3 regions of the Streptomyces sp. NPDC006259 genome follow, and region 3 is predicted to be linked to each of the others. Evidence: predicted binding sites of a transcription regulator. Region 3 holds the regulator's gene; each other region holds the start of a gene.
What was found. Region 3 encodes HrcA, which represses chaperone genes, less so after heat shock. Its sites were predicted from a motif close to TTNGCACTCNGNNNNNCNGAGTGCNAA; they were not measured.
Positions count from the first base shown of each region.

Region 1: a site for HrcA is predicted at 1,050-1,076, ahead of groL (chaperonin GroEL). Genes of this name have one in related genera too.
Region 2: a site for HrcA is predicted at 970-996, ahead of groES (co-chaperone GroES). Genes of this name have one in related genera too.

Region 1 covers NZ_JBIAHY010000008.1:261,869-264,133, forward strand. The annotation lists gene groL (chaperonin GroEL) at 1-886, opposite strand, end outside; gene ACFYO5_RS30940 (cold-shock protein) at 1,344-1,550, opposite strand; gene ACFYO5_RS30945 (MoaD/ThiS family protein) at 2,004-2,265, opposite strand, start outside.
Region 2 covers NZ_JBIAHY010000004.1:248,379-250,643, reverse strand. The annotation lists gene groL (chaperonin GroEL) at 1-404, opposite strand, end outside; gene groES (co-chaperone GroES) at 517-825, opposite strand; gene ACFYO5_RS17810 (polysaccharide deacetylase family protein) at 1,317-2,265, opposite strand, start outside.
Region 3 covers NZ_JBIAHY010000001.1:930,236-932,500, forward strand. The annotation lists gene dnaJ (molecular chaperone DnaJ) at 1-670, opposite strand, end outside; gene hrcA (heat-inducible transcriptional repressor HrcA) at 671-1,687, opposite strand; gene ACFYO5_RS03925 (MBL fold metallo-hydrolase) at 1,846-2,265, shown strand, end outside.

The DNA of each region.
Region 1 (2,265 bases), on a different contig from region 3:
CGCCGGTGAGGATGGCGATGTCGTTCAGCATCGCCTTGCGGCGGTCGCCGAAGCCCGGGGCCTTGACCGCGACGGACTTGAAGGTGCCGCGGATCTTGTTGACGACCAGGGTCGACAGGGCCTCGCCCTCGACGTCCTCGGCGATGATCAGCAGCGGCTTGCCCGACTGCATGACCTTCTCCAGGAGCGGGAGCAGGTCCTTGACGTTGGCGATCTTGGAGTTCGCGATCAGGATGTACGGGTCGTCGAGGACGGCCTCCATACGCTCCATGTCGGTCGCGAAGTACGCCGAGATGTAGCCCTTGTCGAAGCGCATGCCCTCGGTCAGCTCGAGTTCGAGACCGAAGGTCTGCGACTCCTCGACCGTGATGACGCCTTCCTTGCCGACCTTGTCCATGGCCTCGGCGATCAGCTCGCCGATCTGGGTGTCGGCGGCGGAGATGGAGGCCGTCGAAGCGATCTGCTCCTTGGTCTCGACATCCTTCGCCTGCTCGAGCAGGGCACCGGAGACGGCCTCGACGGCCTTCTCGATACCGCGCTTGAGGGCCATCGGGTTGGCGCCGGCGGCTACGTTGCGCAGACCCTCGCGGACCAGCGCCTGGGCCAGCACGGTGGCCGTGGTCGTACCGTCGCCGGCGACGTCGTCCGTCTTCTTGGCGACTTCCTTGACCAGCTCGGCGCCGATCTTCTCGTACGGGTCCTCGAGTTCGATCTCCTTGGCGATGGAGACACCATCGTTGGTGATCGTGGGGGCGCCCCACTTCTTCTCGAGGACGACGTTGCGGCCCTTGGGGCCGAGCGTCACCTTCACGGCGTCCGCGAGCTGGTTCATGCCGCGCTCGAGGCCGCGCCGCGCCTCCTCGTCGAACGCGATGATCTTGGCCATGTGAAGTGGTCCCTCCAGGACTGGGGGTGATTCCTTCGGACCGCGCCCGCGCCCGCGACGGACGGCTCGCCTGCCCTGTGGTTCCTTGCCCCACCTGGCCTGCGGGCCTCACCGACCCGGTCCTTCGTTGTCACTCTCACCATCAGAGTGCTAACGCCAATGATTAGCACTCGACCCGGCCGAGTGCAAGGTGCGCCCGCGCGGCGGAGCCGTCGGGGCGTGGCGTTCCGGGCGCCGCAGGGCACCTGCGGCACCCCGGAATCCGCAGGTGGAGGGAGCCGTACCACCGTCCGGCCGGCCGCACGGACACGCCGCGGGGCCCGCACCGGACATACCGAAGGGCCCGCGCCGGACACGCCGAGGGCCCGTACCGGACATGCCGAAGGGCCCGCACCCCGGGAGGTGCGAGCCCTTCGACGATGGAACAGAAGAACGTCGCTGCAAGTCGGCGCGTGCTTCAGCCGGTCGCGAGCCGGACCATGTCCGCCTGCGGCCCCTTCTGACCCTGCGAGATCTCGAAATCGACCCGCTGGCCCTCTTCCAGGGTGCGGTATCCGTCCATCTGGATCGCGCTGTAGTGGACGAAAACATCCGCACCACCGTCGACCGCGATGAAGCCGTACCCCTTCTCCGCGTTGAACCACTTGACGGTGCCCTGAGCCATGCCTAACTCCCCTATTACTGGCCCTTGCACAGATCCGCACTTCGCGAATCCGGGTCAGACCTCACCCCCCAAGTTGGTTGGGGGCGTGCGCCGGAACGCGTCGACCGCGGCCGAATGTATCTGTCCAACTGCCCTCTGCAACAGGTCAATCGGACGAGAATTCTGGACGCGGAGGGTCCGGAGAAGAGTGAGGATTCGCCTGGATTCAGGGCAAGTCGGGCCCCGCAAAGGGAATGAAAGGCGCAAAAGGCATGCACACTTTGGCTACTTCTCATCGCCCGCACCGACGGAACATCTCTGTGGTCGGCGTGCAATGGGCGGCGTGTTCCCCAACTGTACCGCGCTCAACCACACTGAATTGCCCCCTCCGTTTCTCTCGCGGAGGGGGCAATTCGATGAACTCTCGGTCATTACCGTTACCGACGGTTACTACCGGCGGGTACGGAACGTGTGTCAGCCGCCGGCCACGGCCGGAATGATCGAGACGCCGGCGCCGTCCGGGGTCACCGTGTCCAGCCCCTGCTCGAAGCGGACGTCGTCGTCGTTGACGTACACGTTGACGAACCGGCGCAGCTTGCCCTGGTCGTCGAGGACGCGGGCGGCGATGCCGGTGTGGTTCTTCTCCAGGTCGGAGATGACCTCGCCGAGGGTCGCGCCCTCGGCCGCGACCTCGGCCCTGCCGCCGGTGTAGGTGCGCAGGATGGTGGGGATGCGG
Region 2 (2,265 bases), on a different contig from region 3:
CGGGCCGTGGCGAGCAGCTCGTCGGAGACGGCCTTGACCGCGGCGTCGATGCCCTTCTTGAGGAGGGCGGGCGACGCGCCGGCGGCGACGTTCTTCAGGCCCTCGCGGACCAGCGCCTGGGCGAGCACGGTGGCGGTGGTGGTGCCGTCACCCGCGATGTCGTTGGTCTTGGTCGCCACCTCCTTCACCAGCTGCGCGCCGAGGTTCTCGTACGGGTCGTCCAGCTCGACCTCGCGGGCGATGGTGACACCGTCGTTGGTGATGGTGGGGGCGCCGAACTTCTTGTCGATGACGACGTTGCGGCCCTTGGGGCCGATCGTCACCTTGACCGTGTCGGCAAGCTTGTTGACGCCGCGCTCGAGGGCGCGACGGGCGTCCTCGTCGAACTTCAGGATCTTCGCCATGGGAGCGGTTCAGCCCTCTCGGAAAACGTGGGAGAAACGAACCGCGCCCCCAGCACCCGGCTTCACAAAGACGCGGGGGCCAGGGGCGCAGTTCACTGCAGTACTGGGTGAATTACTTCTCGATGATCGCGAGCACGTCGCGGGCCGAGAGGACGAGGTACTCCTCGCCGTTGTACTTCACCTCGGTGCCGCCGTACTTGCTGTACAGGACGACGTCGCCGACCTTGACGTCGAGCGGCAGGCGCTCGCCGTTCTCGAAGCGACCCGGACCGACTGCGAGGACGGCGCCCTCCTGGGGCTTCTCCTTCGCAGTGTCCGGGATGACCAGGCCAGAGGCCGTGGTCTGCTCGGCGTCGAGCGGCTGGACCACAATGCGGTCCTCGAGCGGCTTGATGGCAACCTTGGAGCTGGTGGTCGTCACGATCCGACCTCCCCCTTCGGAGATCTCACGGGGTTAACTGTCTGAGGTGGCGACCAGGTGGATCCGTCGTCGCGGGTGCCGGACCTGCCCGTCGCTATTGGCACTCTCCAGTGGGGAGTGCCAGGACTGAGACTATGACTGTGGTTAGCACTCGGTCAAGCGGAGTGCCAATGCGCGCGGCGCGTCGGCCGGTCTCGGCCGACCTGGGCGGCCCTGTCGCGGCGTCTCGGTGCGGCCGCGTCAGGGGAACGCGCGGCGTGTCGGTGCGGCCGTCGTCAGGAGAGATCGCCGCCTCACTCGCCGCCCCACTCGCCGCCCCACTCGCCGCCCCGGGTTCTCGCTTCCGGCCGTGGACGGGCCTTGTCCTCGAACCCCGGCCGTCCGCCTCCCGGGGCGAAGGCGGACGACGGGCCGACGCCGGGAGTCGCCCCGGCGACGCCGGGAGTCGACGGGCCGGGGCCGGAAGCCGGGAGCGGTCCCCGCGGCCACCCTCAGAGGTAGTCCTCCAGGCGACCCACCGTCAGCCCCCGGTCCTGGATCTGCCGCAGCAGCCGCGTCGTGCGTTCCCGGAGGTTCGGGCCGCTCGTCGCGTCGGGGTCCAGGGCGACGATGTCCCCGGGGCCCAGACGGTGGGGGCCGTGGGCGTAGGTGAGGCCGGTGGGGCCCGTCGAGGCCCGCCACAGGACGACCGCCGTGATGCCGCAGTCGGCGGCCGCGCGCAGGGTGGTCCTGTCGTACGTGCCGTAGGGCGGGCGGAACAGGCGGGGGCGCAGGCCGAAGCGGGACCTGAGTTTGTCCTGCTGGCCGCAGATCTCCGCGCGCTGGCCGGCGTAGGGCAGGCCGCGCAGGGCGGCGTGGTCGAGGGTGTGGTTGTGGAGGCCGGCGCCGACCGACCGCAGCCGGGCGAAGTGGGCGTAGCCGGGGCCCACCACGCTGTCGGTGAGGAACATGCTGACGGGGAGGCGCAGCTCACGCACCATGGCGACGAAGCGGGGGTCGCGTTCGACGCCGTCGTCGTAGGTGAGGAAGACGACCTTGTCGCGGGTGGCGATCCGGTCGACGACCGGCGGGAGGGCGGGGCGGCCCCGGCGGCCCGGGCTGCCCGCGAGGGGAGCGGTCGACGGCGTGCCGGCGGGGCGGGGAGCGGGCGCGAGCGGGGCGGCCAGGCCCCAACGGCGGTACGGCTGCTCCCCGGCCGGGACCCGCGCGCGTACGCCCTCCTCGGCGCTCGGGCTCCGCTCCGGCACCGGGCCCACCGACGGCAGGCCCCGCTCAGCCCTCGGGCTCGTCCCGGGCGCCTGGTCCGCCGACGGAGCGCCCCGCTCCGGCGCCCGCCCCTGCGGTCGCCCGCCCCGCTCCGCCGCCGGCCCCTCCGACGGCACGTGCTCCGCGGCCCTGTGGCCCAGGCCGCCTTCGACCGGCTCGGCCGAGGGGGCGCAG
Region 3 (2,265 bases):
TGTCGACGCCGGCCGGGATCTTCACGGTCAGGGTGCGACGCGAGCGCACCCGTCCGTCGCCCGCGCACTCCGGGCAGGGGGTCGGCACGACGGTGCCGAAGCCCTGGCACTGCGGGCAGGGCCGCGAGGTCATGACCTGGCCGAGGAAGGACCGCGTCACCTGCGACACCTCGCCACGGCCGCGGCACATGTCACAGGTCTGCGCGGTGGTCCCCGGCGCCGCGCCCTCACCGCTGCAGGTGGCGCAGACGATCGCCGTGTCGACCTGGATGTCCTTGGTCGTGCCGAAGGCCGCCTCGTCGAGGTCGATCTCCAGCCGGATCATCGCGTCCTGGCCCCGCCGGGTGCGCGAGCGCGGCCCGCGCTGCGACGCCGTACCGAAGAAGGCGTCCATGATGTCGGAGAAGTTGCCGAAACCGCCGGCCCCGAAGCCGCCCGCGCCGCCGCCCGCCTGGGACAGGGGGTCGCCGCCGAGGTCGTAGACCTGCTTCTTCTGCGGGTCCGACAACACCTCGTAGGCGGCGTTGATCTCCTTGAACCGCTCCTGGGTCTTCGGATCGGGGTTGACGTCCGGGTGCAGCTCGCGTGCGAGCCGCCGGAAGGCCTTCTTGATCTCTTCCTGCGACGCGTCGCGGCGCACGCCGAGAACGGCGTAGTAGTCCGTGGCCACTTACGACTCCGCCAGGATCTGTCCGACGTACCGTGCCACTGCGCGTACCGCTCCCATCGTTCCCGGGTAATCCATGCGGGTCGGTCCGACCACGCCGAGCTTGGCGACTGCCTCGCCGCCCGAACCGTAGCCGACCGACACCACCGAAGTGGAGTTGAGTCCCTCGTAGGCGTTCTCGTGACCGATGCGTACGGTCATGCCCGAATCCCCCGCCTCGCCAAGGAGCTTGAGGAGCACGACCTGCTCCTCCAAGGCTTCCAGGACGGGTCGGATCGTGAGGGGAAAGTCATGTCCGAAGCGGGTGAGATTGGCGGTGCCGCCGATCATCAACCGCTCCTCGTTCTCCTCGACGAGCGTCTCCAGCAGCGTGGAGAGCACCGTCGTGACCGTGCCGCGGTCCTCGACGTCGAAGGCGTCGGCCAGGTCCTCGACCAGGCGCGGCACGTCGCTGAAGCGGCGGCCCGCGACCCGGCTGTTCAGCCGCGCCCGCAGGTCCGCCAGCGAGGCCTCGCCGAAGGGCGCCGGGCAGTCCACCATCCGCTGCTCGACCCGCCCGGTGTCCGTGATCAGCACCAGCATCAGCCGGGCCGGCGCCAGCGACAGCAGTTCGACGTGGCGCACGGTGGAGCGGGTCAGGGACGGGTACTGCACGACGGCGACCTGCCGGGTGAGCTGCGCGAGCAGCCGTACGGTCCGTGCCACGACGTCGTCGAGGTCGACGGCGCCGTCGAGGAAGTTCTGGATGGCCCGCCGCTCGGGGGCCGTCATCGGCTTGACGCCGGCCAGCTTGTCGACGAACAGCCGGTATCCCTTGTCGGTGGGGATGCGCCCGGCGCTGGTGTGCGGCTGGGCGATGTACCCCTCGTCCTCCAGGGCGGCCATGTCGTTGCGGACCGTCGCCGGGGAGACGCCGAGGTTGTGCCGCTCGGTGAGCGCCTTGGAGCCGACGGGCTCCTCGGTGCCGACGTAGTCCTGGACGATGGCGCGCAGCACCTGGAGCCTGCGTTCACTCAGCATCCGCGCTCACCTCCAGAAGTCGGTCCCGGTCCCCCGGGCGTCCTGCCTGGCACTCTTCACATCCGAGTGCCAGCGTTCCCCGGCCCAGTGTACGGCTGTCGGGTACACCCTGGGCAAGGTCGGTCGCCCGGCGGGCCTGTGAGGGCTAGCGTCGCGGTATGACGGTGACTTGGGAAGAGCTGGGATGGGAGCGGGTGGCCACCGGGGTCGGCCGGTGCCGGCTGCCCGGCTGGGACTGCACGGCGGGGCTGGTCGTCGGGGAGGGACGGGCGCTGTTGGTGGACGCGGGGTCGAGCCTCGCGGAGGGCGCCCGGCTGCGGCTGGGCGCCGAGGAACTCGCCGGTCACCGTGTGACGGATCTCGCGCTCACGCACCCTCACTTCGACCATGTCTTCGGGGCGGCGGCCTTCGCCGGCGCGGAGGTCTACGCGGCGGTGGGCGCGGACACGGTGCCGGCGGAGGAGCTGTGCGCGGACGCGGTCCGCAACGGCCTCGACGGGGCCACGGCCAGGGAGGCGGCGGACACCCTGGCGCGGCCCCGCCATCCGGTCTCCGGCGAGTGGACGCTCGACCTGGGC